4 regions of the Actinoplanes sp. NPDC023801 genome follow, and region 4 is predicted to be linked to each of the others. Evidence: riboswitches for the same ligand, from Rfam matches in the RefSeq annotation. Region 4 holds a riboswitch; each other region holds the start of a gene.
The links. A riboswitch is a leader RNA that binds a small molecule or an ion and turns the genes downstream of it on or off. The one in region 4 is predicted to bind cyclic di-AMP.
Positions count from the first base shown of each region.

Region 1: linked by a shared signal. The riboswitch ahead of AB0G04_RS35835 (C40 family peptidase) and the one ahead of AB0G04_RS21550 (hypothetical protein) in region 4 are both predicted to bind cyclic di-AMP.
Region 2: linked by a shared signal. The riboswitch ahead of AB0G04_RS38495 (transglycosylase family protein) and the one ahead of AB0G04_RS21550 (hypothetical protein) in region 4 are both predicted to bind cyclic di-AMP.
Region 3: linked by a shared signal. The riboswitch ahead of AB0G04_RS12615 (NlpC/P60 family protein) and the one ahead of AB0G04_RS21550 (hypothetical protein) in region 4 are both predicted to bind cyclic di-AMP.

Region 1 covers NZ_JBFAAI010000030.1:7,207-14,481, forward strand. The annotation lists gene AB0G04_RS35810 (alcohol dehydrogenase catalytic domain-containing protein) at 1-212, shown strand, start outside; partial or broken gene AB0G04_RS35815 (DUF1801 domain-containing protein) at 301-435, opposite strand; gene AB0G04_RS35820 (carbon-nitrogen hydrolase family protein) at 578-1,411, shown strand; gene AB0G04_RS35825 (alpha/beta hydrolase) at 1,367-2,242, opposite strand; gene AB0G04_RS35830 (hypothetical protein) at 2,337-2,774, shown strand; cyclic di-AMP (ydaO/yuaA leader) riboswitch at 3,116-3,239, shown strand; gene AB0G04_RS35835 (C40 family peptidase) at 3,246-3,821, shown strand; gene AB0G04_RS35840 (bifunctional diguanylate cyclase/phosphodiesterase) at 3,915-5,858, opposite strand; gene AB0G04_RS35845 (carboxymuconolactone decarboxylase) at 5,940-6,437, opposite strand; gene AB0G04_RS35850 (SAM-dependent methyltransferase) at 6,545-7,275, shown strand, end outside.
Region 2 covers NZ_JBFAAI010000035.1:44,518-51,792, reverse strand. The annotation lists gene AB0G04_RS38515 (beta-galactosidase) at 1-1,702, shown strand, start outside; gene AB0G04_RS38510 (hypothetical protein) at 1,742-2,029, opposite strand; gene AB0G04_RS38505 (GNAT family N-acetyltransferase) at 2,041-2,544, opposite strand; gene AB0G04_RS38500 (CPBP family intramembrane glutamic endopeptidase) at 2,659-3,636, shown strand; cyclic di-AMP (ydaO/yuaA leader) riboswitch at 3,747-3,921, shown strand; gene AB0G04_RS38495 (transglycosylase family protein) at 3,919-4,476, shown strand; gene AB0G04_RS38490 (MFS transporter) at 4,597-6,024, opposite strand; gene AB0G04_RS38485 (MarR family transcriptional regulator) at 6,094-6,582, opposite strand; gene AB0G04_RS38480 (hypothetical protein) at 7,184-7,275, shown strand, end outside.
Region 3 covers NZ_JBFAAI010000005.1:148,789-156,063, forward strand. The annotation lists gene AB0G04_RS12595 (AAA family ATPase) at 1-512, opposite strand, end outside; gene AB0G04_RS12600 (DivIVA domain-containing protein) at 834-1,553, shown strand; gene AB0G04_RS12605 (epoxide hydrolase family protein) at 1,692-2,756, opposite strand; gene AB0G04_RS12610 (MarR family winged helix-turn-helix transcriptional regulator) at 2,810-3,226, shown strand; gene AB0G04_RS12615 (NlpC/P60 family protein) at 3,383-4,372, opposite strand; cyclic di-AMP (ydaO/yuaA leader) riboswitch at 4,389-4,513, opposite strand; gene AB0G04_RS12620 (M56 family metallopeptidase) at 4,654-5,562, opposite strand; gene AB0G04_RS12625 (BlaI/MecI/CopY family transcriptional regulator) at 5,559-5,915, opposite strand; gene AB0G04_RS12630 (cytochrome ubiquinol oxidase subunit I) at 5,989-7,275, shown strand, end outside.
Region 4 covers NZ_JBFAAI010000011.1:217,900-225,174, forward strand. The annotation lists gene AB0G04_RS21535 (beta-phosphoglucomutase family hydrolase) at 1-559, shown strand, start outside; gene AB0G04_RS21540 (glycoside hydrolase family 65 protein) at 597-2,960, shown strand; gene AB0G04_RS21545 (hypothetical protein) at 3,019-4,041, opposite strand; cyclic di-AMP (ydaO/yuaA leader) riboswitch at 4,046-4,179, opposite strand; cyclic di-AMP (ydaO/yuaA leader) riboswitch at 4,386-4,602, shown strand; gene AB0G04_RS21550 (hypothetical protein) at 4,601-5,635, shown strand; gene AB0G04_RS21555 (ABC transporter ATP-binding protein) at 5,697-6,467, opposite strand; gene AB0G04_RS21560 (ABC transporter permease) at 6,460-7,275, opposite strand, start outside.

The DNA of each region.
Region 1 (7,275 bases), on a different contig from region 4:
ACGTGGTGCTGAAGGACGTGACCGCCGTCGGGATTCTCGGCGCCTCCGCGGGCCTGGCCCCGGCGATCGCCGCGTTCGCGTCCGGGGCCGTCGATCCGCGTCCGCTCGTCGCCGCGACCGTTCCTCTCGAGGCGGCCGCCGCGGTGCTGGCCGGCGATCGTTCCATGACCGCGGGGCCGGGACCCAAAATCCTCGTCGATCCCGCGGCCTGAGTCCCGCCGATCACGGCCGGCCGGGCGCGCGGACACGCGGGCCCGTCGAACCAGCCGTACCGTGAACGTGCTGCCCTCGCCGGGAGCGTCGTTCGTCGGCCGCGGCCTTGTCAGCGCTCTTCGACCGGCGTGCCTGCGACCTCACCTCCGCCGCGCGGTCCTTGACGGCGGCGCGCTCGGCCTCCGAGAGGGCGTCCTTGCTGGATCTCGAGGCTGGGCTCACTGCCGTCCACCCCTTCGTCGTCGTCGACAGCGTCCCGATCAAGCTAACGGAGATCCCGCGGCCTCCCCTTCTTCATTCCTGACCGATGACGGGTCACCTCCGGTGCGCGAGGGGTGGTGCACCGGTACGACAGGATGTTCCCGTGCAGCTCGATGTCTTGATCGCTCAGGTGCCCGCCGTGTGGGACATGGACGCCAATCTGGCGGCGCTCCGGCAGGTCCTCACCGGCAGCCGGCCCGGTGAGGTGGTCCTGCTCCCGGAGGGTGCGCTGTCCGGCTACGGCGACGATCTGGTGCTGCCGGATCCGGACCGATTGCGGGAGGTCGTCGCGGCGGCGGCACGGCTCGCCGATGAGCATCGGGTCCACCTTCTCTGCGGCTCGCTGCTGCCCGGCGACGACGGCTGGTACAACGCCGCCCTGTACCTCTCCCCCGGCAACCCACCCCGGGTCTACCGCAAGATCAACCTGGCGATGAACGAACGGGACCGTCTGCGACCGGGTGACCACCTGCCGACCTTCGACATCAACGGCGTGACTGCCGCCGTACAGCTGTGTCGTGAGATTCGTTTCCCCGAGCAGTGGCAGCACCTGGCCGCCTCCGGCGCGAGGTTCTTCGCCTATCTCACCAACGCCGCCAATCCACGGGAGCCGGCGGGCGTCTGGCGCAGCCACCTGATCAGCCGCGCCGCCGAGAACCAGCGTTTCGTCCTGGCCGCCAACATCCCGCACCCCGACCAGCACTGCCCCAGCCTGATCGTGTCACCGCGCGGTGAGGTGCTGGCCGAGTTGCCGATGGGCCGGCCCGGAACGCTGCGGCACACGATCGACCTGACCGAGACCAGCGACTGGTACCTCGAGCAGCGCCGCCAGGACGTCGTGGCCGTGCGATACCGCGACGGCGGCGGCGCGGCCATGCCCGTGACGGCCGGTTCAGAGCCGGATCAGGTCGGCTACCTCCTCGGGCAGACCGGGTGAGGTCAAGACGTGGCCCATTCCCGGCACGATCTGCAGCACCGCGCCCGGGATCGCGGCGGCCAGGGCCTGCCCGTGACGGAGCGGGAACACCGGGTCCTGGTCACCGTGGACGATCGTGGCCGGCGCGGTGATGGACGACAGTGGGGCGTGCAGGTCGGGGGTGTCCACATACGCGGCCCGGTCGTGGTTGGCCGCGGCCGCCGGGTCGGTGGCCCGTGACAGCGCCAGCTCCAGCATCGCCCGGGCGGCCTGCTCGTCGTACGGCCGGACGGGCCCGTTGAAGACCTTGAACAGGGCCACATCGGACTCCCCGCCCGGTGGTAGCCCGGCGGCCAGATGCGCCAGGAACGCCGGTGCCGGCGGCGGCAGATCATCGGGGTCGGGTGGCAGCCCGGCCTGCGCCCGTGTCGTTGCCGGCCTCGGATCACGACCCATCGGCGTGCTCGACATCACCGTCAAGGACCGCACCCGGTCCGGCGCGTGCACGCCCAGCCACTGTGCGATGACACCGCCCAGCGAGGCCCCGGCCACATGGGCGGCCGCAAGTCCGTAACCGTCCAGTACGGCCAGACAGTCGCGCGCCATGTCTCCGATCGTGTACGGATGGGCGTCGAAGTCGACGACGCTGGACCGCCCGGTGTCCCGATGGTCGAATCGGATCACCTGGACCCCGCGCTCGACCAGCCGGCCGACCAGCGCATCGGGGCAGCTGATCCCCTGAGCGGCCGACCCCATGATCATCAGAACGGCCGGAAGCCCGGGATCCCCGGCCCGCTCGGTCCAGATCCGCAGCGGCCCGGAGGGGACGAATCGCTCGTGTGCGTCGACCATGGCGGCACGGTAGCCGCTGCCCGACGTCCGGCGCCGGTATTTACCGCGCGGTGCGGCCCTGTCACGGATCACCCGCCTGTGTCGTCGTACAGCCATGACGATCAGAGCGAAACAATGGGCCATCGGGCTGCTGGCGATCTCGGCAGCGGTCGTCGGCGTCTGGGCGGCGGCGTTCCCGCTGTCCTTCTACACGGATTTCCCGGCGCCGGGCCGTCGTTGGGTGTCGTCCCTCGGGCCGTACAACGAGCACCTGGTCCGTGATGTGGGTGGCCTCTATCTGGCGCTGCTCGTGCTCAGCGTGTGGGCGTGGCGACGGCCCACCCCGTCGTCGCTGCGCGTGGCGGGCGGTGCGTGGCTGATCTTCGGAGCCGAGCATTTCCTCTGGCACGTGCTGCATCTGGACGGGCTGTCCGCCATCGACAAGGCCGGCAACGTGGTGGCACTCGGGGGCGTGCTCGTGCTCGCGGTCCTGCTGGTACTGCCCGGCAGAGCGGTTCCCGCCTCCGAGACTGTTGCGTCACAGGCCGTTTAACCCCCGGGGGGTATGCGAACAGGGAGTGACGGCTCGGGTCTTCAGTGTTCCCTTTCACAGATCATTCTCACCACGGAGTAACCGGTGATGAGCACAGCGTTCCCATAAACCTCGCAGTGGTCTTCCAAACCGGACATGCCCCGGTATGCCAATTACGCTGCGTCACCGGCGGGGCGGGCCGGCACCGTCACGGGCCGCGCTATCAAGGATGAGCGGCGGGCACCTGCTCGCCGGTCGTGCCGAACGGACCACGCCGAGCCCTGCCCCGGTCCGGCGGCACGAACCGCATGACCAGTCATGAGGCAATCGGGGGCAGGGACGGGGGAACCACACATCGGCCCTCGACCGGTACGCCGTCCGCGGCGGCCCGGCCGGAGGGCCTCGGGGTGAAGCCGCTACCGCGGCCGGGCAAACCTTCGCGCCCGAATCCGACAGCTAACCTCGCAGGCGTGCCGGAGGGAATACTTCACCGTGCGCGTAAGCACCTCGAGCCGGCCCGCCCGTACCCTGGGAGCCGGCACTGTCGCCCTGTCCGTTGGTCTCGGCCTTCTCACCGGCGGACTCGGCACACCACGAGCGGCCACCGCCGCCCCCCAGACGTCGAACGTCGCCGCCACCTGGGCATTGCCCCAGACCGGCGCCGCGATGAGCCGGGCCACCGTCACCGTCCGGATCGCCACCGCCAAAGCACAGGCGGCGGGCACCCGGGTCGTGACCGAGGCAGCCCGGCACAAGGGCAAGAAGTACAAGTTCGGCGCGGCCGGCCCCAAGCGGTTCGACTGCTCCGGCTTCACGCTCTACGTCTACAAGAAGGCAGCCGGCAAGAAGCTGCCGCACAAGGCCAATCTGCAGCAGCGATACGGCAAGGCCGTGGCCAAGTCGAACAAGCGCCCGGGTGACCTGATCATCATCCGCAAGGGCTCGCGCGGCACGCACGCCGGCATCTACGCCGGCGGCGGCAAGATGTGGTCGGCACCGCGGACCGGCAAGACGGTCAGCAAGCAGAAGATCTGGAGCAAGAGCTACGTCGTCCGGCGCCTGGTCTGACCCGGACAGCGGATGCCGCCCGTACCCGGCCACGTCGGCGGGTACGGGCGGCATCGTTGCGGAGGGGGCCCGGTGCTGTCCGGCGAGGGCGGATCACGCCGCCACGGTGGCGGGCCGCCCGATGAGGGCGCTCAGGGCGGCGGCCGTCATGGGACGGGCGAGGTGGTACCCCTGCGCGAGGTCGCAGCCGATCTCACGCAGGGCGTTCATCGTCTCCTCGTCCTCGATGCCCTCGGCCACGACCCGGAGACCGAGGGTGTGCCCCAGCTCGGCGGTGGAGGCCACCAGGGCGAGGCTGCCGGGGTCGGTCGCGATGTCCTTGACGAAGGACCGGTCGATCTTGAGCTCGTCGAGCGGCAGCAGCCGCAGGTACGTCATCGACGAGTATCCGGTCCCGTAGTCGTCGATGGAGGTCTTCACGCCGAGTGCGCGGATGCGTTCCAGGGTCTCGATCGCCGTGCCGGGGTCGTTCATGATGCTGTGCTCGGTGACCTCGATACACAGCTGGTCGCCGGGGACACCGGTCTCGTGCAGGAGCGCGGCGACCCGGTCCGGGAACGCGGTGTCCAGCAGGGTCCGGGTGGAGATATTGACGGCGACCGGGATCCGGTGGCCGGCGTCGAGCCACTCGCGTGCCTGCGTCAGGGCCTGGGTCAGCACCTGGTGGGTGAACCGGTGGATCAGGGTGGTGGCTTCCAGCACGGGGATGAACTCGCCGGGCGAGATGGCCCCCTTGGCCGGGTGGGACCAGCGGGCGAGCGCTTCCACTCCGGCCAGCTCACCCGTACCGATATCGATCTTGGGTTGGTAGTGGAGGGTGATCTCGTCGCCGGTGTCCAGGGCCCGGCGCAGGTCACCGAGCAGGGTCAGCCGGGCACTGCTGTCGTCGTCGGTGTGGCCGGCGGCGAACCGGCGGAATCCGAGGTGCTCCCGCTTGGCACGGTTCATGGCGGTGTCGGCGTGCCGTAACACCGTCGGCACGTCCTCCCCGGGCCCGGCCGTGGCAGCGCCGATGCTGACCTCGAGGTCGATGGTGAGATCGTCGATGATGAACGGGTCGCCGAAGGCACCGGTCAGCCGGGCCGCGACGTCCTCGCCGGCGCCCGGATCGGTGTCGTACAGCAGTACGGCGAACTCGTCGCCGCCGAGCCGGGCGACGAAGTCGTGCTCCCGGACCGAGGCCCGCAGACGCCGGCTGACGTGGGTGAGCAGCAGGTCGCCGGTGCGGTGGCCGAGCTGCTCGTTGACGTCACGGAAGCCGTCGAGGTTGGCCACCAGCACGGTGACCCGCCCCCGCCCGGCCCGGTCCCTGCGGCGGCGGTGGCTGGCGGCCTCGGCGAGTGTGCGGCAGGTCCGGGTGGTGAAGGCGTTACGGTTCGGCAGCAGGGTCAGCGGGTCCGTGGCGGCGGTGGCCTCCACCTGACGCCGGTGCGCCCGCGCGGCGTATCCGAACAACAGCAGCACCGCCAGACTGACGACGAACGCCAGACCGTTGCGCCACAGCAGCTGATGCGACTCGCGCTGCCCGGCCGCCTGCCGGGCGGCGTGCTCGGCCTGGTGCTGCCGCTGCTTGGCCAGCACCATCGACATGATGGTCGTGGCGGCGGGTTCGATCGAGTCCTCCAGGGTCGACTCGGCGGTCTCCACGTCGCCGAGATCCAGGGCCCTCAGGTAGGAGGCGATGTCCGGCCGCAGACTGCGGTGCGCCTGCACGAGCGCGGACGTGAGCCGCGGGTCGTCGGTGTCGACCTCGGCCATGTGTTCCATGGCCCGGTGCGCCTGCTCATGAACGTCGGGAACCTGAGCGCGCTCCTCACCGCCGGGTTCGCGCAGCGACGCCTGGATCAGCGCCATCTCCCAGCTGACCAGCTGGGCGGCGTTCTGGTAGGCATCGGTGTCGGCGCTGTCGTCGGCGAGCTGATCCACGATGCCGGCCTGGCGCCAGCTTCCGGACACCGCGAAACCCGACAGGCCGGCCAGCAGGACAGCGAGCAACCCGACCAGCCACCACGAGGCCATCCGCGCCGAGCCCACCATCACCTCCCGATAGAGTCACCTCGTCAGTAACATCGGCAGCCGATGGTGGGACATGACGTTCGATCCGGGCGCGAACCGGCTTCAGACGGGCGGCCGCAGGTAACCGTGCTCGGCGAGAGCGTGGGCGTGCCGTTCGTAATCACCGGGATCGGCCGGGGTGAGCGTATCCAGTCCGTCGACGTAGCGATTGAACATGCTGAACGCCGCGGCGATGAGCACGGTGTCGTGGACGGCGCGGTCGTCGGCTCCCGCCGTCCGGGCCCGGTCGATGTCGCCGGCGGTGACCGAGCGGCCGTCGACGCGGACCTTGTCGGCGATGGCCAGCAGAGCGCTCATCAGGGGGCCGGATTCGTCGCCCGAGCTGAGCTTCCGGGCCACGGCACCGTGGGTCTCGGCACAGAAGGTGCATTCGTTACGGCGCGACACGTACGCGGCGATGGTCTCGCGTTGCGCCGGGGTGAGCGGTGAGGGACCCCGCAACAGGGTCTCGGCGAGCATGTTGAGCGGTCCGGCGGTCTGCGGGTAGCCGGCCAGCAGACCGGCGATTCCGGGCAGCGGCGGAAGATCGATGTGCGGCACACTTCACGTCATCACGCCCGGCGGCAGAAATCCACCTCCGTTCGGTCAACAGGTGACCGGATCTCGTAGACTCTGCCGCCTCAGTCACGGACGACAGGGAGACATCGGTGAGTACCGACAGCCCGGACCTCGCGGCCCGCCTCGACATGACCAAGCCGCACCCCGCGCGACGGTACGACTACTGGCTCGGCGGCAAGGACAACTTCCAGGCCGACCGGGACGCGGCCGAGGCGATCGCCGCGGTCTTCCCGCACATCCGCACCGCCGCACGGGAGAACCGGGCCTTCATGCAGCGGGCCGTGCGCTTCCTCGCCGCCGAGGAGGGTGTGCGGCAGTTCCTGGACATCGGCACCGGGCTGCCGACCGCGGACAACGTGCACGAGGTGGCGCAGCGGATCGCCCCCGAGTCGCGGATCGTTTACGTCGACAACGATCCGCTGGTGCTCGTGCACGCGCGGGCCCTGCTGAACAGCTCCCCGGAGGGCGCCACCGCCTACATCGACGCCGACGCGAGGAAGCCGGAGACGATCCTCGACGACCCGGCACTGCGCAGCACCCTCGACTTCTCGGAACCGATCGCCCTGCTGATGGTCGCGGTGCTGCACTTCGTCGAGAACCACGAGGATCCGTACGAGATCGTGCGCCGGCTGGTCTCCGCACTCCCCACCGGTAGTTTCCTGGTGCTGTCGCACGCCACGTTCGACCCGCTGGACCCGGAGACGATCGCGGCCATGAACGCGGTCAACAGGGAGATCAAGCCGGTCTTCTCGCCCCGCACTCTCGCGGAGGTCTCCCGGTTCTTCGACGGCCTGGACGTGCTCGAGCCGGGCATCGTCTC
Region 2 (7,275 bases), on a different contig from region 4:
CTCCCCGCCGCCGTGGCTCACCACGAAGCATCCGGAGATCCTGCCGGTCGACCGGGAGGGACGAACCGTCTGGCCCGGTGCCCGCCAGCACTGGCGGCCCACCTCGCCGGTCTTCCGCGAGCACGCGCTGCGCATGGTCCGGGCGATCGCCGGCCGGTACGCACGGCATCCCGCCCTCGCCGCCTGGCACGTCAGCAACGAGCTGGGCTGCCACAACGTCGACGACTACTCCGACGACGCGGCCCGTGCCTTCCGGGTCTGGCTGCGTGCCCGCTACGTCACCCTGGACGCGCTGAACGCGGCCTGGGGCACCGACTTCTGGTCGCAGCGTTACGGCGAGTGGGACCAGATCCTGCCACCGCGGCACGCCGGCGGGCCGGTCAACCCGACCCAGCAGCTCGACTTCAAACGGTTCTCGTCCGACGCACTCAAGGACCACTACCTCGCCGAGCGGCGGATCCTGCGCGAGCTCACCCCGGACGTTCCGGTCACCACGAACTTCATGGTCGCCGGAGACATCAACGGCATGAACTACCCGGACTGGGCGGCCGAGGTCGACTTCGTCGCCAACGACCACTACATCGGGTTCGGCGCGCAGGCCCGCGACGAGCTCTCCTTCTCGGCCAATCTGTGCGGCAACCTGATCGCCGGGCGGCCCTGGTTCCTGATGGAACACTCCACCAGCGCGGTCAACTGGCGGCCGGTCAACCCGCCGAAACTTCCCGGCGAACTGGCCCGCGACTCGCTCACGCATGTCGCGCACGGTGCCGACGGCGTCTGCTTCTTCCAATGGCGGCAGTCCCGCGCGGGTGCCGAGAAGTACCACTCGGCGATGCTGCCGCACGCCGGAGAACAAACCGCGATCTTCCGGGCGGTCACCGAACTCGGGGCGCGGTTACGGTCCCTGTCCGGGGTGGCGGGCATCGGTCGTACGCCGGCGCCGGTCGCCGTGGTCGTCGACTACGAGTCCTGGTGGGCCGCCGAGCTGGACTCGCACCCGACCGACCGGCTGCGGTACCGCCGGGAGGCGCTCGACTGGTACACGGCCCTGCTCGATCGCGGCATCCGCGCCGACGTGGTGCCGGTCAGCGCCGACCTGACCGGATACCGGCTGGTGGTGGCCCCGATCCTGCACCTGGTGCCGGCTTCGCTGCGGCAGCGCCTCGAGGCGTACGCCGAACGCGGCGGCCACCTCGTGACGACCTACTTCTCCGGAATCGCCGACGAGAACGACCACGTGTGGCTCGGCGGCTATCCGGGGGCTCTGCGGGATCTGCTCGGCATCCGGGTGGAGGAGTTCGCACCGCTGCCGGACGGCACGGCGGTGCCCCTGACCAACGGCGCGTCCGGCACGTTGTGGTCGGAGCGGGTCGAGGTCACCGATCCGGCCGTGAAGGTGCTGGCCGCCTACGCCGACGGCGGCGCTGCCGTCACCCGCCGCTCGGTGGGTGACGGCTCCGCGGCGTACGTCTCGACCCGGTTGGGGCCGCAAGGCCTGGGGTTGATCCTGGAGGACCTGCTCACGCCGGCCGGTGTCGTCAGCGAACTGCCGGCCGGCCTGCGCGGAAGGGTGGAGCTCGCGATCCGCGGCCCGGTCCGCTTCCTGATCAACCGCACCGACGAGCCGGTCGGCCTCTCCGAGCTGCCCGGTGCCCCGCCCGCGCTGCCGGGCCGCGGTGTCGTGGTCGTGCCCGCTCCCTGACGTCGCCGCCGGATTCCCGCTCCTGCACCGTCGAGCCGGTCAGGCGCCGAGATCGCGCAGTCCCTGTTCCCATCGTTCGCGCCGCTCGTCGGCGGACTGCTCCCACCACGGCGTGCCGCGTTCCCCGAGTGCCACTTTGGCGGCCTGCACCCGGGCCCGGGCGGGCGCCGGGTCCCGCCCGGCGCGCAGTGCCGCACCGACGTCGCGGCGGGCCGCCATCAGCGCCTTGCGCAGGCGGGCGGCCGGTTCGTCGGGTATCTCCGGGTCGGTGGCGCGCCACCGACGCCCGTTGATCACCACGTAGCGCCCGTCGTCGGTGGTCTCCATACGGACGGACCCTACGGCCGGAATTCCCGGACGACGTCGTCGCCGTCCCGCGCGACCTCGGCGAAACCGGCCTTCGTGGCGACCGCGGCCGAGGCGGCGTTGGCCGGATGGTGCCGGATGACGACGCGCTCGATGCCGGGCAGGGTCAGCGCGACGCGGGTCAGCACCCGCACGGCGGCGGTCGTAAGGCCGCGGCCGGTCCACGGGGTGCGCAGCCAGTAGCCGATCTCCAGCGCGCCCGGGCCGGGACGGGTCATCAGGCCGATCGAGCCGATCAGGTCACCGACCGAGGTGAAGATCGCGTAGTTGAACTCGGTGCCCTCCGCCCAGCTCGTCACCGAACGCTCGGTGTAGGACCGCGCCTCGGCAAGTCCGTAGTCGCCGGCCGCGAACGGCAGGAACGGCCGCAGTTCGGGTGCCGACTCCTGGACAGCCGCGGCGAGTTCGCCGGACCACTCCGGTTCCCAGCGCTTGAGGACGAGCTCACCGGCATTGATCATCTCGGGTGGTTCCATGATCGGCATTCTGCCCGCGGGTCAGGTGGCGGGCACGTCTATATCCGAGGTTAGGGATGCGTATCCGGCTGCGGCCAGATCCGCGCACGGCTGCCGGACACGAAAATTCTCCTCATGATGATTCCTCCACCGCCGGGCACCCCTTACCACCGGCTGGCCCGCACCGCCGGGCACCGCTGGTGGCGCACCGTGCTGGGCACCCTGTTCATCGTCCTCGGCGGATTCCTGGTGATGGTGGTCGGCTACGGGGTCTACACCGTCGCGGCGGAGATCGCCGGGCGCCCCGACGGGCCGGACGGCATGCCCGGTTTCGGCCCGCTGCCCGACCTGACCCTCGGATTCCTGTTGATCGCCGTGTTCCTGCCGTTCGCGCTCCTCGCGGCCCGCTGGATCCAGGAGCGGCCGGCCGGGACCCTGTCGTCGGTGGCGGGCCGGATCCGCTGGCGCTGGCTGATGATCTGCCTGCCGGTCGCCGCGGTCGCCATCGTGGTCTTCATCGCGGGCGGCACCGCGTTGTCGGTGATCACCGGTGGTGAGGATGCCGGACTGGACGATCCGCTCGCCGGCTGGGGCCCGTTCCTGATCTCGATGGCCGTCCTGCTCGTGGTCGTTCCCTTCCAGGCGGCGGCCGAGGAGTACGTGTGCCGCGGCTGGCTGCTGCAGGGGATCGGCGCGTGGTTGCGCAGCCCGTGGCTCCCGATCGTGGTGCAGGCGACGGTGTTCGCGGCCCTGCACGGGTGGGGCACTCCGTGGGGCTTCGCCGACCTGGTCGTCTTCGGCGTGGTGACCGGCTGGCTGACCGTCCGTACCGGCGGCCTGGAGGCGGCGATCGCGCTGCATGTGATGAACAACCTGATCGGCAGCGTGCTGTCGGCCGCTTTCGGTGACCTCTCTCTGGACGAGACGGCGGCCGACATGCCGTGGCAGGCGGTCGTCGTGGACGCACCGGTCCTGATCGGCTTCGCCGCCGTGATCCTCTGGCTGGCCCGCCGCCGCGATCTGCTCACCGCCACCCCGATCATTGCCCCGCTGAATACCCATTATTCAGATCAGAACGGAATAACCCCCGTTTCCGGCATTTCAGGGCGCTAACAAGATCAAAGCGGGCAAATACTGAGAAGAACGTCACTATCCGGGGTCCTTCGCTTGGTTACCCGCCCATCGACGTGGTTACCGTCGGGCCGTCCCGCGACGCGGGCACTGTGGACGGACCGCCGAATCCTGCCGCCGCCCACAGACGCAATCGGACGGCAGGAGCGGGGGACCCAATCTCCACGGCGCGAGTGTGACGCGCCTCGGGGTCAAGCCGTGTGAACGGCCGGGCCATTTCCAGCCCGAACCCGACAGCTCACCTCGCAGGCGTGGAGGAAATCCATGTCTCGGATCGGTAGTGGACGAGTGCGCCTCGCCCTGGTTCTGGCCACGGCCTCGGTAACCGGAGCAGGCATCCTGCTCGCCCCCGCAAGCCCCGCCCAGGCGGCCCGCCAGGTCAACTGGGACGTCGTCGCCAAGTGCGAGTCGGGCGGCCGCTGGCACATCAACACCGGCAACGGGTACTACGGCGGCCTGCAGTTCAGCCGCAGCACGTGGAAGTCCAACGGCGGCGGCAGATACGCGCCCACCGCCGACAAGGCCACCAAGGCCGAGCAGATCGCCATCGCGAACAAGCTCTACGCCAAGCGTGGCCTGAAGCCGTGGCCGACCTGCGGGAAGAAGGCCGGGGTCTACAAGAGGACGAGCACCGCGGCCAAGAAGAAGGCCACCCCGTCCAAGGCCAGTGGCCGGACCTACGTGATCCGCTCCGGGGACACCCTCGCCGGCATCGCCAGGAAGTACAAGGTCAAGGGCGGCTGGCGTACGCTCTACGCGCTGAACTCCGACCGTCTCAAGAGCCCCGGCCTGATCTTCGCGGGCCAGCGCATCCGCCTCTGACTCCGGTCCTGATCGCCGGGTGATCGGTATGCTCGCCGACCGATCCGGCCAGACCCCAGCGCGGTATCCCGGACGGGAAGACGGCGCTGAGTTCTGGCCGGACGGTGGGCGGGCGCCGTCTCAGGCCGCTGTGGAGGGAGCGCCGGCGGATGCGGGTACCGCGGCGCCAGGCCCCCGCCGCAGGACGAGGACGCTGACCAGCAGGGCGGCGGCCAGCAGACCCGCCGACGTGGTGAAGGCGAGCCGGTAGCCCCCGGTCAGGGCCGCGGCCGAGGAGTGGCCCGCTGCCAGCAGGTTCTCGGTGCGGGAGGCGGCCAGTGTGGACAGCACCGCGACGCCGATCGCCATGCCGACCTGCTGTGTGGTGCTGAACAGCCCGGAAGCGAGGCCGGCGTCGCTCTCCCGGGCGCCGGACATGCCGAGCGTCGCGAGCGCCGGCAGCACCAGGCCGCCGCCGGAGATCAGCAGCATCACCGGGAGCAGGTCGGTGACGTACCCGGCCCGCACCGGGATGCGGCTGAGCAGCACCATCGCGGCGATGAGCAGCGTCAGGCCGGTGAGCAGAACGGTCCGGGCGCCGAACCGGGCACTCAGCCGGGCCGACACGAACAGCGAGACCGTGCCGATGCCGACCGCGGCCGGGAGCATCGCGAGGCCGGTCTCGAGGGCGCCGTAGCCGAGCACCTTCTGCATGTGCAGGGCCACCAGAACCTGGAACGCGAACATGGCCGACAGCGACAGCATCTGGGCGATGTTGGCGCCGGCCACGTTACGGGAGCGCAGGATGCGCAGCGGCATCAGCGGCTGCGCGGCGGTCGCCTGACGGGCCACGAATCCGGCGAGCAGGGCCAGCGACACCGCGCCGAGGCCGAGGGTGTGCGCCGCCGTCCAGCCGTACTGCTCGACCTTGACGATCGTGTAGATCCCGAGCATCAACCCGGACGTGACCAGTGCCGCGCCGATCACATCGGCGCCTCCGGACAGCCCGGCTCCGCGGTCGCGAGGCAGGGCGCGCAGCGCCAGGGCGATGGTGGCGACCCCGATCGGCACGTTGATGAAGAAGATCCACGGCCAGCTGAGCAGATCGGTGAGCACGCCGCCGAGGACCTGCCCGATCGACGCCCCGGCGGCGCCGGTGAAGCTGAAGATCGCGATTGCCTTGCCCCGCTCGCCCGGTTCGGTGAAGAGCGTGACCAGGATGCCGAGGACCACGGCGGACGCCATGGCGCTGCCGACCCCCTGCAGGAACCGGGCGGCGATCAGCATGCCCGGACCGGTGGCCAGCCCGGCGAGCAGCGAGGCGGCGGTGAAGACCACGATCCCGGCCAGAAACATCGCGCGGCGGCCGACCAGGTCACCCAGCCGTCCGGCGAGCAGCAGCAGTCCGCCGAACGGGATGAGGTACGCGTTCACCATCCAGCTCAGCCCGGCGGGGGAGAAGCCCACGTCCTGCTGGATGGCGGGCATCGCCACGGTGACGATGCTGCCGTCGAGAACGGTCATCAGCCCGGCGGCGGACAGTACGCCGAGTGCGGTCCAGCGTCGCATGGAGCCTCCCCATGAGTTCATGGGAAGGACCCTAGCAGATAGTTTTGTTGTAGACGATCCTCGACGGACCTACCTGGCGCGCTCCCGGGCCCGCCGCGCCGGCTGCGCGTTCTCCACGGGTGCGGCCAGATGACCGGTGGCCAGCCTGTTCAGCGCCCGGACCAGAATGTCGCGCTCCTCCTGCGGAACCGACCGCAGCGCATCACGGTGCACACCGTCGACGATCTCCTGACTGCGCCGCGCGATTGCCGCACCCGCCTCGGTCACCGCGATGATCCGCGCCCGCCGGTCCGTCGCCGACGGCCGCCGCTCGGCATAGCCCGCCTTCTCCAGCGCGTCGACCGTCACCACCATGGTCGTCTTGTCCATGTCGCCGAGCTCGGCCAGCTGGATCTGCGTCCGCTCCTCCTCCAGCGCATGCACCAGAACGCAGTGCATCCGCGCCGTCAGGCCCACCACGGCCAGCGCCGCCGTCATCCGCGAACGAAGCACGTGGCTGGTGTGATCAAGCAGGAACGACAGGTCCGTCTCGGTCCGGGTGGGCGCCATCGCGGTCATGATCCCAGCGTAGCCGCGGTAGTTCCGCGACAGATAATCCACTTCCTTCGGTACGGGCCACCACCGGCCCGACCGCATCAGCGCGTTACGTGCCATCGCTCGAACGCAGGCGATCCGTCCCGGCCGCCGACCGCCCGCCGGGCCGAATGCGTCCGTCCCGCCGACCACCCGCCGACCCGAATGCGTCCGACCAGCCGGCGGCCCGGGTGGGTCCGGCCAGCCGCCGACCCCGGTGCGTTCGTTCCGCCGGGCGTTCGCTGGCCCGGATGCGTTCGTCTCACCGGCCGCCCGTCGGCCGGAGTGCGTCGTGGGCCTGCCGGCGGTACCTGACGGCGGTTGTCCAGCCCGCGACGACTGCTCTCGGTACGGCCGGCGGGTCGGCGGTGACCGGGGATTCAGCCCGTGCGGCGCGCTGGTGGGCCGGAGTGGCGCCCGCGTCGCGTTGTGGTCCGGAACTGTCCCGATTCGGCGGTGCCGGGTGGCCCGTACCGAAGGAAGATTTGAACCAGGTGTGGATCATGCACGTTCTCCCTGTTGAGAGGGGGTCGGCATGGATGGCGGGGGAGTGGTGCCGGGCGGGCGCGGCCGGTGGGATCGATGGTTGTATCTGGTTTCAGGGGTGCTGCTCGCAGGGGTTGCCGTCGTGCTGGAGTCGGACCCCCTGGATGCCGGCCGGCAGGTCTCCGCGGTCGC
Region 3 (7,275 bases), on a different contig from region 4:
AACGACACCTCGAGACGCTTCTTCACCTCGTCCATGCCGCCGACGTCGGCAAGCGTCACGGTGGACCGCTCCACGTCGAAGGCCCGGTCGGCGTGCCCGCGTACCGGGTCCGGCTCGCCGTCGGCCCGCGTGAACCGGGGTGGCACCACGTCCCCGAACTGCTCCTCCAGGGCCGCCCAGTCGACCCCCTTCGCGGCGGGCGGCGGCGGTTCGGTCCCGGTCGGCGGTTCTCCCGGATCTCCGGACCCCCGCGCCGGTACGGCCGGAGTCGCGTCCGGGTCCTCGGAATCCTGGGCCGGAACGGCCGGGGCGGCGCCGCCCAGCGCGCGGGCCATCAACTGCTGGGCCGCACTGTGGCCGGGCTCACGTGCCAAGATCTGAGCGGCGTGCCCGATCGCCTCCGCGCCCCGGCCGGCCGTGACGAGCATCTCGGCCAGGTGCAACCGCAGCGTCAGATCGTCCGGCTGCGACTCGACGGCAGCGGCCAGGCTGTTGATCAAGGCATCGCTCATGACAAGCGATTATGCCCCGGTCACGCCCCGGGTTCGGCCCCGCCGCCCGGCCACCGGCGGCGTCCCGACGAGTGGCCCGGCCGGGGAAATGTTCGGCGCACCGGGCGATCGCCGGTGACCTGCCGTTACGCGGACGATGCGGTAGGCGTTACCGGTGATACCGGATCGGTTCACCGTGAGTGGGGTGACAGATGCGGATACGATTCGCCGGCGCGCCTGTTCACGCCGGGAGTCCGGCTGCCGCCCGAGGGCCGGGCTTCGAATCGGCGCTGTCGTCCAACGACGTCGGATCGACCGGAACCGGCGGGAATCGAGGTCACCATGCCGATCACTCCGGCAGACATCCACAACATGGATTTCCGGAAACCACCGATCGGTAAGCGGGGGTACGACGAGGAGGAGGTCGACGCCTTCCTCGACGAGGCCGGCCAGGAGCTGATCCGGCTGATCGAGGAGAACGACCGCCTGGCCGAGCGGCTGCGCCAGGACCGCGGCGCCCCGGCCGACCCGGCGGCGACCACCGTGCTGAACGGCGAGGTGTCCGAACTCGCGGCGCGGCTCATGCAGCTGCGTGAGGGTCTCGCGCGGGCCGAGCAGGAGGCGCGCGACGCGCAGGCCCGGCTCGAGCAGGCGCGGCGCGAGGCTCGTTCCGCGCCGCCGGAGGTGCGCGGCAACGGCATGGCGGGCGAGCCCGACGACCGGGTCCTGATGATGGCGCAGCGCACCGCCGACGAGCACGTCCGTGACGCGCAGCGGGAGTCCGACCAGCTGCTCGCCGACGCACAGGTCCGCGCCGAGCAGGTCACCGGTGAGGCCCGCCGCGCGGCCGGCGCACTGGAGGCCGACGCCGAGCGGCAGCACACCGAGGCGATGGACGACCTGGCCCGGAGCCGGGCCGCCCTGCTCGAGGAGATCGACAACCTGGGTCAGCTGGCCGTCGACTACCGGGCGGCGCTCGGTGACCACGTCGTCCGGCAGCTGCACGACCTGGAGGGTGGGCCCGGCGTGGCCGGTCCCGCAGGGCTGCCCGGCCCCGCCTGACACCCACCCACCCCCCGGTTGTCGCACACCGTTGTCTCAGCGCAGCTGAGACAACAGTGGCGCACAGCCGGGCCTTTGCGGCTGGACTGTGCCGCTGTTTCGGGGGCTGCTGAGACAGCGGTGCGCGACAGCCGGGGGTCAGCGGTTTGTCAGGGTGCGGAAGAACTCGGTCACGTCGGCGGTGTAGAGGCCGGGCACCTCCAGGGCCGCGAAGTGGCCACCACGGGGGTACTCGGTCCAGCGGGTGATCGTCTCGCGCTGCTCGGCCAGCGGGCGGATCGACTGGACGATGTCACGGGGAAGAACCGCGACGGCCAGCGGGACCGGGCAGGCCGGGAGCGGTCCGCCGAGGCCGCTCTCCTTGATCAGACGTGCGGCCGAGCCGGCGGTACGGAACAGCCAGTGATGGGCGATGTTCGCGACGATGCGGTCGTCGGGGACCGGTGTGGCCGGGTCGGCCCAGGTGTCGAACTTCTCGGCCATGAAGGCGAGCAGTCCGGCCGGTGAGTCGTTGAGGGCGTACGCGGGGGTCTGCGGGGTCGCGGCGAACAGGATCTGGTGCGGGTGCCGGTTGGCGGCCAGCCGCATGGTCCGGGCGAGACGGTCCTGATCCTCGGGTCCGAGCCCGTCCGGGGAGCCGGGTGTCGGCAGGTAGTTGACGTGCACGCCGATGACCCGCTCGGGAGCGACCGTGGCGAGCAGCCGGGAGATGCCGGAGCCCCAGTCGCCGCCCTGGGCGCCGTAGCGCCGGTATCCGAGCCGGGACATCAGTTCGGCCCAGGCCTCGGCCACCCGCTGGATTGCCCAGCGGCCGCCGGTCGGGCCGGAGAGCCCGAAGCCGGGGATTGCCGGGGCCACCACGTGGAAGTACTCGGTGAGCGGTCCGAGCACGTCGAGGAACTCCACCGTGGAGCCGGGCCAGCCGTGGGTGAGCAGCAGGGGCAGGGCGTTCGGGTCGGCGGACCGGGCGTGGAAGAAGTGGACGCGGTCACCGCCGATCTCGGTGACCTGCTGCGGTACGGCGTTGAGCGCGGCCTCGTGGGCGCGCCAGTCGAACTCGAGCCAATGCCCGGCGAGTGCGCGCACCCGGGCCACGGTGATGCCGTACTCCTCGGGCGCTTCTTCGGGCCATCGGGTACGGGTGAGGCGCGCGGCCAGGTCGTCGAGGTCGGCTTGCGGGACGTGCACCCGAAAATCGTTCATACGGCTAACGTTAGTCCGACTAACGTTAGCCCGTCGAATGATATCGTCGTCACGTGGATCACCTGCCGAGCTGGCTGCTCTCCCAGACCGCCGTGCACGCGCACCGGCTCGTCGCCGGCGGTTTCGCGGCCGCCGGGGCGAAGGGCTGTCACTACCGGCTGCTGGCGTCGCTGATCACGGACGGCCCGGCCAGTCAGGCAGCGCTCGGGCGGCGCACCGGGATCCACCTGAGCGACCTCGTCGGAGCCCTGAACGAACTGGAGTCGGCCGGTTTCGTGGAGCGGGCACCGGATCCGGCGGACCGGCGGCGCAACGTGGTCGTGGTCACCGCCGCCGGGCAGGAGCGCGGGGCCGAGCTGAGCGGACGGGCGGATGCGATCCAGGACGAGCTGCTGGCGCCGCTCTCGGCGGGCGAACGGGAACAGCTCACCGGCTTGCTGCGCAGGCTGTTGGAGCACCACAGCCGGTGACGGATCGCTCAAGCTCGGCGGTCGCGTGTCCCGCCGGGGCGGACCGCCCGGCTCGCGGGCGCGGGCCGGTTACCTTCGTGGCCCGTACGAAATGTGGCCCGTACGAAATGAAGAAAGGCCGCCGTCCGAGGACGGCGACCTTTCCGCATGGGGTTTCTAGGCCGGGCGTCGATAGCCCGCGATAGGTCCCCGGTCGATGGTGGCCATCCGCACGTGGTCGCCCGTGCGCGGCGCGTGCACCACCTTGCCGCCGCCGATGTAGAGGGCGACATGGTGCACATCGGAGTAGTAGAAGACCAGGTCGCCCGGCTTCAGCTCGCTCCGGCTCACCGCCCTGGTGGAGCCCCACTGATCCTTCGTGTAGTGCTCGAGGTGCACGCCGACCGCACCCCAGGCCTCCTGCGTCAGGCCCGAGCAGTCGTAGGTGTTCGGGCCGTTCGAGCCGAAGACGTAGGGCTTGCCGATCAGGTCGCACGCCTTCTGGGCGGCGCGGCCGCCCTTGTCGTTCGTGTACGCGACCGGGCAGGGGCCGGTGCGCAGCTCCCCGTCGCTCGCGTCGACATCGCCGTAGGCGTCGAGACGGAGCTTCTGGAGCTTGGTGATCTCCTTCTCGATCGCCGTCCTCTTGGTCGCGAGGTCGGTGTCCCGGACCTCGATCTCGGACTCCAGCTTGTCGACGGTCGCCTTGTCGGCGGCGTACTTGTCGCGAAGCTTGGCGACCTCGGCGATCGAGGCCTTCCGGTTGGCGGACAGCTGATCGAGAAGCGTCAGCTTGTCCACGAAGCCGGTCGGCGAACCGGTCAGGATCATCGCGTTCATGGTGCCCGGCGGGCCCTGCATGTAGGCGTCGACCGCGAGACCCTTCACCTGGACCATCGCCTTGTCCACCTGGGCCTGCAGCGGGGCGAGGGTCTTCGCCAGGTCCTTCTGCTGCTTGCGCAGCTTGACCAGCTTGGCGTGGGTGCCGTTGTAGTCCTCGATGACGGGCTCGAGCTCGTTCCACTCCTTGTCGATCTTTTTCTCGATCTCCGCGGGGGAAGGCTCGGCATGGGCGACGGCCGGTCCCGTGACCAGGATGCCGGCCGCGGCCGCCGCGCACAGCACGATGCGCACGAGGCCGGCGCGACGCGCGCCAATCCGTTTCACGCTGGTGCGTCTTCCTTTCTTCCCGTTCAGCCGCCGACCGGGTTAGCTGACGGGTTCGGGCGGGAAGTCTGCCCGGCCGCGTCGCCGCGGCTTCACCCCAGGTGCTCGGTTCCCCGGCTCGCGATCAGGCGATGGCGCGATTAGGCGGTGGCTCGCCAGATCGGCCGGGTGACCGATGGGGGGCTGGTCGAACCGGGGACCACCGTACTCGGATCAAGGCGGCAAATGAAGGTCGCACACCCCGGCGAACTGTACGCACGGTTAAGTTCACGCTGGGTGGTCTAAAACGGCCAGCTGTCCATGGCCCGCGCCAGCCAGGGCACCACCACGATCACGGTGGGTAACACCAGCAGACCCGCCGCCCCGGCCGCGGCCGCCACCGTGAGGACCGCCGAACTCCGCTCCGGGCCGTCCAGCCGGGCCAGCCGGCGACGCCGGGATTCACCCTCGGGGTCGGCGGTCACCTCCTCCGCCAGGGGGACGGCGTCGGCCAGGCGGGCCAGCGCGGTACGCAGCGGCGCCGTCCCCGCCCGGCGCCGGGCGGCGTCGTCGGCGACCATCTCGAGCAGCAGGTGCACGGCGTCCAGCGGCGCCTTCGACCGCAGCGGTCCCGGCACCGCCCGGTAGAACGCGGTGAACGACTCCATCACCAGCTCGTGGTGGTGCCGCAGGTGGGCGCGTTCGTGGGCGAGGACCGCGTCCACCTGCTCCCGGTCGAGCACGCGCAGGACCCCGTCGCTGAGCACCACCCGCGGGTGCCGGCCGGGCACGCAGTAGGCAAGCGGCAGCGGGCCGTCGAGCACCCGTACCTCCTCGCCGCCCAGGTCGTCGTGGCGTTCCACCCGGTCGAGCAGGTCGACGAGCATCCGGTGCCGGGCGCGCCGGGCCCGCGCGCGGTGGCTGACCCGGCCCAGCGAGATCAGCAGCCGGATCACGATGACGGCGGCCACCGCGAGGGAGAACAGCAGGGCCGCGACCACCTCGGGATGACGGGCTCCGGCCTCGCGGGACATCTCCTCGGGCGCGGCCAGCACCACGCCGAGCGCGCAGAGCACGGCGGTGAGCGTGAGCGACTGCCAGAGCAGGATCGCGGCGACCGGCGCCCGGTCGGTCCACCGGGCGTTCGCCAGCAGTCTCGGCGCGGCCAGGGAGAGCGTCAGCCCGAGGGCACCGAGCAGGAGGGCGGTCACCGCTCGATGTTACGGGCGGCCTTCTCCATCGCGGCCCGCAGCGCCTCCGGGGGCAACTGCCCCATGAAGTACGCGAGAGCGGCGTCCCGGTCGGGGGTGGCGCTGAGCGCGTCGAGCATCACCCCGGCGGTCATCTCCTCGCGGGTCTGCGCCGGGGCGTACCGGTAGGCGCGGTCGGCGCGCTGCTGGGTGACCAGGCCCTTCTTGGCGAGCCGGTCGAGCACGGTCATCACGGTCGTGTACGCCAGGTCACGGTCCCGGCTGAGCAGCTCGTGCACCTGCCGGACGGTGAGCGGTTCGCCCGCGTCCCACAACTTCGTCATGACCTCGCGTTCGAGATCGTTCCTCGCCATGTGACCCACTCTACTTCACCGTGTCGTACTACGCGTCGTAGTATCTACTACGAAACGTCGTAGAGGGGCTGCCATGGACGTGCTCGACCTCACCCGGCTGCAGTTCGCGGTCGTGACGATCTACCACTACCTGTTCGTGCCGGTCTCCATCTCGCTGTCCGCCACCGCGGCCGGGTTCCACCTCGCCTGGCTGCGCACCGGCCGGGACAAGTACCTGCACCTGGCCAAGTTCACCGGCAAGCTGCTGATCGTCACGTTCGCCGTCGGTGTCGTCACCGGACTCGTCCAGGAGTTCCAGTTCGGACTCGGCTGGAGCTCGTTCGCCCGGTTCTACGGCGACGTCTTCGGACCCACCCTGGCCATCGAGGGCATGCTCGCGTTCTTCCTCGAGGCGACGTTCCTGGCCCTCTGGTACTTCGGATGGGACCGGCTGCCCCGCCGCCTGCACGCCGCCACCATCGTGATCGTCGCCGTCGGGACGCTGCTCTCGGCGTACATCATCCTGGCCGCCAACTCGTTCATGCAGAACCCGGTCGCCTACGCACTCGACCCGGACACCGGGCGCGCGCACCTGACCAGCTTCACCGAACTGCTCACCAACGAGGTCGTGCTCGCCGCGTTCCCGCACACGATCGGCGGGGCCGCGATGGCCGGCGGCGGGCTGCTGCTGGCGATCGGGATCTGGCGGGCCTCGGCCGACACCGCCTTCGGCACGCTCTCCCGGGTCGGGGCGTGGACCATGCTGATCGGCGGCGCGGTCACCGCGATCAGTGGCGACCACCTCGGCAAGGTGATGACGGCCGTGCAGCCGATGAAGATGGCGGCGGCCGAGGCCCTGTACGAGACGACCACCGGGGCACCGTTCTCGGTCTTCGCGATCGGCGAACTCGGTCACGACCGGCCGTTCTTCAGCATCGAGATCCCCGGCCTGCTGTCGTTCCTCGGTACCGGCTCGTTCGGCGGGACCGTCCAGGGCATCGACGACCTCCAGGCCGCTTACGTCGCACAGTACGGGCCGGGCAGCTACGTACCGATGATCCCGGTGGCGTTCTGGACCTTCCGTCTCATGATCGGCGCCGGCGTGCTCGGGATGGCGCTCGCCGCGTACCACCTGTGGTCGAACTGGGACACCACCCGGCGCGTCCCGCTGCTGCCCGGCTTCCTGCAGCCCGGCGGGGGCACACCCGGCTGGCTGAAGCGCTTCGTCCTGCTCGCACCCATGATCCCGGCCGCCGCCAACACGTTCGGCTGGATCTTCACCGAGACCGCACGGCAGCCGTGGCTCGCCTTCGGCATCTCCAAGGTCGCCGACGGCATCTCCCCCGGCCTCACCCGCGCCGAGGTGATCGTGTCGCTGGCC
Region 4 (7,275 bases):
CGTCGACGGCCGGCAACGTGCCGACGGGGTCCGGACCTTCCTGGCCTCGCGAGGCATCCTCCTTCCCGAGGGCGACCCCGACGACACCCCCGATCGGGAGACCGTCAACGGCATCGGCAAAAGCAAGAACCTGCTCGTGCTAGAGAAGATCAAAGAAGGCGCCGTCCAGGTCTACCCCGGATCGGTGGAGTACCTGAAGGCCGCACACGCCGCCGGTCTACGCCGGGCGGTCGTGTCGGCGAGCGCCAACTGTAAGGACGTCCTGGAGGCGGCCGGGATCGCCGACCTCCTGGAGGCCCGCGTGGACGGTGTCGTCGCGCGTGAGCTGGGTCTGCCCGGCAAGCCCGCACCCGACACGTTCCTGAAGGGCGCCGAGCTGCTCGGCCTCGACCCGGCGAACTGCGCCGTCTTCGAGGACGCACAGGCGGGCGTCGCCGCCGGCCGGGCCGGCGGGTTCGGCATCGTGATCGGCGTGGACCGGGTGGGTCAGGCCGAGGCGCTGCGCGAACACGGCGCCGACGTGGTCGTCACCGACCTGTCCGAGCTCCTCACGCAGTAAGACCTCCTCTGCAATTCAGTCATCGAGAGGCACGACCGTGATCCGTGAACGGGCCTACCCCGTCGACCCCTGGCATATCCGGGAGACCCGGCTGGACCTGGACCTGCTGGCCCAGTCAGAGTCGGTGTTCGCGCTCTCCAACGGCCACATCGGGATACGCGGGAACCTGGACGAGGGTGAGCCGCACGGCCTGCCGGGCAGCTATCTGAACTCGTTCTACGAGCTGCGGCCGCTGCCGCACGCCGAGGCGGGGTACGGCTTCCCCGAGTCCGGCCAGACCATGGTCAACGTCACCAACGCCAAGCTGATGCGTCTGCTGGTCAACGACGAGCCGTTCGACGTCCGGTACGGCGAGCTGCTCTCCCACGAACGCTGCCTCGACCTGCGGGCCGGCACCCTGGAACGGGTCGTCGAGTGGGTGTCCCCGTCAGGGCAGGGCGTCCGGGTACGGACCGTGCGGCTGGTCTCGTTCACCCAGCGGGCCATCGTGGCGTTCCTCTACGAGGTCGAGCCGCTGGACACCTCCGCCCGGCTGATCCTGCAGTCGGAGCTGGTCGCCAACGAGCAGCTGCCGCCGATGAGCAAGGACCCGCGGGTGGCCGCGGTGCTGGACCGCCCGTTGCAGGGCGAGGAGATGCTGGAGCAGCCCACCGGCGGCATCCTGGTCCACCGCACCAAGGCCAGTGACCTGCGGATGGCCGCGGCCATGGAGCACTCGGCGGAGACGCCGGGCCGGCACGCCATCACCACCGAGGGCCACCCCGACTGGTTGCGCACCACGGTGGCCTGCCGCCTGGAGCCCGGCCAGAAGCTGCGGGTCGTCAAGCTCGCGGCGTACGGCTGGTCCAGCATCCGCTCACTGCCCGCACTGCGTGACCAGGTCGGCGCGGCCCTCGCCAGCGCCCGCCTGGACGGCTGGGAGGGCCTGGTCCAGCAGCAGCGGGACTACCTGGACGCGTTCTGGGACCACTCCGACGTCAAGGTGGAGGGCGACCCGGAGGTGCAGCAGGCGGTCCGCTTCGGGCTGTTCCACACGCTGCAGGCCGGCGCCCGGGCCGAACAGCGCCCGATCGGCTCCAAGGGCCTCACCGGGCCGGGCTACGACGGTCACACGTTCTGGGACGCCGAGACGTTCGTGCTGCCGGCCCTGACCTACACCCAGCCCTCCGCGGCGGCCGACGTGCTGCGCTGGCGGCACTCGACGCTTGACCTGGCGCGGGAGCGGGCGCAGACACTCGGCCTGCAGGGCGCCGCGTTCCCGTGGCGGACCATCCGCGGCCAGGAGTGCTCCGGCTACTGGCCGGCCGGCACGGCAGGGTTCCACATCGCGGCCGACATCGCCGATGCGGTCCGTCGTTACGTGCAGGCCACCGGCGACTACGACTTCGAGCGGGAGGTCGGCCTGGAGCTGCTGGTGGAGACCGCACGGCTGTGGCGTTCGCTGGGGCACCACGACCGGCACGGGCGCTTCCACATCGACGGCGTGACCGGGCCGGACGAGTACACCGCCGTGGTGAACGACAACATCTACACCAACCTGATGGCCCAGCAGAACCTGATGACCGCGGTCGAGGCCTGCAAGCGGCACCCCGACCTGGCCCGCAGGCTGGGTGTGGACGACGAGGAGGCGGCGTCGTGGCGGGACGCGGCGGCTGCCGTGCACATCCCGTACGACAAGGAGCTCGGCGTCCACCAGCAGTGCGAGGGCTTCACCCGGCTCCAGGAGTGGGACTTCGAGAACACCCCGCCGGAGGGGTACCCGCTGCTGCTGAACTTCCCGTACTTCGACCTGTACCGCAAGCAGGTGATCAAGCAGGCCGACCTGGTCATGGCGATGTACATCCGGGGTGACGCGTTCACGCCCGAGGAGAAGGCACGCAACTTCGCCTACTACGACGCCCGGACCGTACGGGATTCGTCGCTCTCCGCCTGCATCCAGGCCGTTCTGGCGGCCGAGACCGGGCACCTCGAGCTGGCCCACGACTACCTGGGCGAGGCCGCCCTGATGGACCTGCACGACCTGCACCAGAACGCCCGGGACGGCGTCCACGTGGCGTCCCTGGCCGGTACCTGGATCTCGCTGGTCGCCGGCCTCGGTGGCATGCGTGACTTCAACGGTCAGCTGAGCTTCGCCCCGCGCCTGCCCAGCCGCATCAACAACCTGGAGTTCTCGCTGCTCTGGCGCGGCCTGCGGCTGCGCGTGAACGTGACCTCCGACGAGGTCACGTACTCGCTGCGCAACGGTGGCGGCCAGGCCCGCCTCACCCTGCTGCATCACGGCAAGGAGCTGGAGGTGACCCAGGTACGCCCGGTGACCATGCCGATCCCGGCCGGGGTGCCGGCCGGCCCGGCACCGGCTCAGCCGCACGGGCGGGCGCCGGTGCGTCGCGCGGTGCACTGAGCACGGACGAAAGAAGGCCCGCCCCCTTCCCGGGGGCGGGCCTTCTCGCTGTCTGCCGTTAAAGCATGGAGACGTGTACGTGGTCAGTGTGCGCACTGGCCCCGTGGTAGTCGCTCCAGCCGTTGGCCGGGAACCAGATCTTCCGATTCCAGATCACGTAGTAGATGCCGAGCCGGTCGCCGTTACGAACCAGGAACGCCATCAAGTCGTTGCCGTACTTGAATTCCTTGTCCGTGTCGTAGCTGGAGAAGCCGCTCTTCTGAAGGGACCAGTCGCAGGCCCGGCCCTTCGGGTGTTCGTAGGGGCCACCGGGCCGGTAGCAACCGACGAACATGTTGAAGCCGGCCTTCTTGGTCTCCTTGTACATGTGCAGGGTGCGCTTGGTCACACAGCCGCCGGTGGTGGGGTCCTTCTCGGTGCAGCCCTCGGAGGAGAAGCCGCCGCTGGAGTTGCGCGGCGCCGGAGCCGCGTCCGGCGAGTCGGCAACCACGAAGCCCTTGGTGACACCCTTGCCACCGACCAGCGCGAACGCGTCCGCGGCCTGGTCCTTCTGCTTCTTCATCAGCGCGGCGTCCTGCTGCTGCTGCTTGACCTCGGCATCGAGACGCTTCTTGCTCTCAGTGATGGTCCGGACGGCCTGGTTGAGTTCGTTCAACTTGGCGTCGTGCAGCCGGTTGATCTCCTCGAGCGAGACCGCCTTCTCCATGAAGTTGGTCGACGAGTTCGATTTCAGCAGGTAGCTGACGGTGCTGAGATTGCCCGTCATGTACTGCTGCTTGGCGATCTGATCGACCTCAGGGATCAGCGCGTTGCGCCGGGCCTCGGCCTGCTTGATCTGATTGGCCAGCTGCGTCTGCGTCTTCGTGGACTTCTCCACGGCCGCCTTGGCAGCGACATATCGCCGGTTTGTGGATTCGATCACATCGGAGAGAAGCGCGTCGTCATCCTGCTCCTGCTCTTGAGCAGTGGTCGAGGAACCGCCGGGCTCGGCCGAGGCCGGAGACGAGGGCGCCATGAGCATCACGGCAGCCGCCAGCGGTGCCAGGGCAAGAATCAGCCACCGGCGGGGACTTGCGGTCATCAACAGTTCCTTCCGTGTCACCGCCGACCGAGTTAGCTGACGGGTTCGGGACGGAAGCAATCCCTACCGCAAACTGCGGATACACCCCAGTGACCTGGTTCCCCGGCTCGCCTTTCGGCGATTGGGCGGCGGCCTGCCGGCAACTCGGGGGCGGTGCCGTCCTGGCAGGACCGGCGGTCAGCTTACCCGAGATATCGCCGTGGATCAGACCCGAGGAACGGCGAAAAGTGTTACCGATCAACGACTTTCCGTAATTCTGTCACCGTTCGTGTCGGGGTCATTGCCAGCTGTGCGAGAACTGTCGATCTGTCGATCGAGTAGGTATGGTCGGTGCGGTTCCCGTATGGGTGCCGCCGCCTAATCGCCGTAAATGGCGAGCCGGGGATCCAATGATGTGACTTATTCGCGACGGTGCGGACGCCGTCACCGACCCGCCGGGAGCGAAGCTCGGGGCAGGTCGTGAACAAGCCGCATTCCCGGGGTGAATCCGCGCACAGCGGTAGGGATTTCCTTCGTCCCGAACCCGTCAGCTAACCCGGCCGGCGGCCGACGGAAGGAAATGCCTGTGCAGCAGAACACTGCGCGGCGATTAGCGGCGTTGCTGGCGCTGCTCGTCGCCGCGTGCGGACTGGCCGTTGCCCCGACGCCGGCCACCGCGGCCCCCCGGTTGTTCGCCGCCCCCGGCGACTCAGGTGACGACGGTGAGGGCGGATCCGCCTCCCTGATCGACAAGCTCGAGAAGGCCTCCAAGGGCTTCGTCGAGGCCAAGGCCAAGCTGAAGACGTCCAAGGAGCAGCAGGCCAAGCTGACCGCCGAGCTCAAGCGGCTGGACGCCGCCCTGGGCCCGCAGCAGCAGGCGCTGGACGAGATGGCGGCCCAGGCGTACGCCACCGGCCGGGCCGGCCCGATGGCCGCTCTGATCAACTCCAGCAGCCCCGAGGGCTTCCTGGACAAGGCCGAGACACTGGCCGTCGTCGCGGCCGACCAGAACCGCGCGATCCAGGATCTGAAGACCACCCGGGAAACCCAGCAGAAGGCCAAGAGCGCGATCGACATCGCCATCAAGGACCAGCAGAAGCAGGTCACCGTGATGGCGAAGCAGAAGCAGCAGGCCGAGGCCGCGCTGAAGGCCGCGAACCAGGGTGACGACGCCGGTTCATCGTCCGACGGCGGCGGCAGCGCCGACGCGGCGCCGGGCCCGGGGGGCGGCGGTTGCAGCGAGACCGACCCGACCGGGACGGGCGGCTGCGTCACCCCGACCCTCCTGCACGCCTACAAGGAGGCCCGTGCCGACGGGTTCACCCGGTTCACCAAGTGCTGGCGCACCCAGAACAGCGGTGAGCACCCCAAGGGCCGGGCCTGCGACTTCTCGTCCGAGAAGGGCACGTTCGGCGGGGATGCCACCGGAGCCGACAAGACGTACGGCGATCGGCTGGCGAACTACTTCATCAACAACGCCGACGATCTCAACGTGCTCTACGTGATCTGGTACCGCCGGATCTGGCTGCCGAGCAGTGGCTGGAAGTCGTACAGCGGGGCGGGCGGCGACCCGTCCAGCGACCACACCAACCACGTGCATCTGTCGGTCAACTAGCAGCGCACACGAATGGCGCGCACCGCTGACCCAGCGGGGCGCGCCATTCGTATGAGGTCGCCTACCGGCGGGAGAAGGCCTCGTACTCCTTCATCACATCGGCGGTCGGGCCGTCGGCGCGGATCTCGCCGGCCTCCAGCCAGATGCACCGCTCACAGGTGTCCCGGATCGACTGCTCGCTGTGGCTGACCAGGAAGACCGTGCCGGCCTCGCGGCGAAGCTGGCGGACCCGCTCCTCGCTGCGCTTGCGGAACTTGGCGTCACCGGTGGCCAGCGCCTCGTCGATCAGCAGCACGTCGTGCTTCTTCGCGGCGGCGATGGAGAACCGCAGGCGGGCCGACATGCCGGACGAGTAGGTCCGCATCGGCAGGGTGGAGAAGTCGCCCTTGTCGTTGATGCCGGAGAACTCGATGATCTCGTCCTTGCGGGCCTTCACCTCGGCCGGCGTCATACCCATCGCGAGGCAGCCCAGCTCGACGTTGCGGTCACCGGGCAGCTCGTTCATCAGGGCCGCGTTGACGCCCAGCAGCGAGGGCTGCCCGGCCGCGTAGATCGCGCCACGGGACACCGGCAGGAGCCCGGCCACCGCCCGCAGCAGCGTCGACTTGCCCGAGCCGTTGGTGCCGATCAGGCCGATCGCCTCGCCCTTGTAGGCGACGAAGCTGACGCCCTTGACCGCGTGCACCTCGCGGATGTTCGCGTTCTTGCCGCGGGTGGCGAGACGCTTGAAGCTGGCGACCGGGCTGGTGCTGCCCGCCCCGGCCTGGTGGATCTTGTAGATGATGTGGGCGTCGTCGGCGACGACGGTGGGGACGCGCTCGTTGTCAGCCACGGCCGTAACCCTTCTCTCCGCGCCAGAAGTAGACGTAACCGCCGATGCCGACGACAGCCGCCCAGAGCGTCGCCTGGATCCACAGCACGGCTGGAGGGTTGGCCAGGGGTGCGCCCTCGAGCAGCGCGTGGCGCATCAGCTCGATGAAGATCAGCATCGGGTTCGCCTCGACCACCTGGAGCTGCCAGCCGGACAGCACGTTCCGGAACATGGTCACCGGGTAGAGCACGGCCGAGCCGTACAGCCAGAACCGCATGATGAACGGGACCAGCTGGCGGATGTCGCGGAACTTGGAGCCGTAGCGCGCCATGAACAGGCCCAGGCCGGTGTTGAAGACCGACTGCAGGAGCAGGGCCGGCAGGACGAGCAGCCACTCGAGGGTGAGCGGCTCCCCGGTCACCAGCACGATGCCCATCAGCACGACGAGGGCGACGATGAAGTTCCGGGTCTCGACCACTACGGCGGACAGCGGCAGGCTGGCCCGTGGGAAGTGCAACGCCCGGATCAGGCCCAGGTTGCCGACGATGGTGTTCTGCCCGGTCTGGACCACCGACTGGGTGAACTGGAAGACGAAGACCCCGACACACAGGTACGCGATGAAGTTGTCCATGCCGCGGTCGGCCTGGAGCACCAAGCCGAAGATCACGTAGTAGACCGCGGCGTTGATGATCGGCGTCAGCACCTGCCACACCGCGCCCAGCTTGGTGTTGCCGAGTGCCGAGGTCATCTTGGCGCTGGCATGGGCTGCGATGAAGTGCCGGTAGGCCCAGAGCTGCCGGGTGTACTCCGGGAGGCTGGGAAGCCGTCC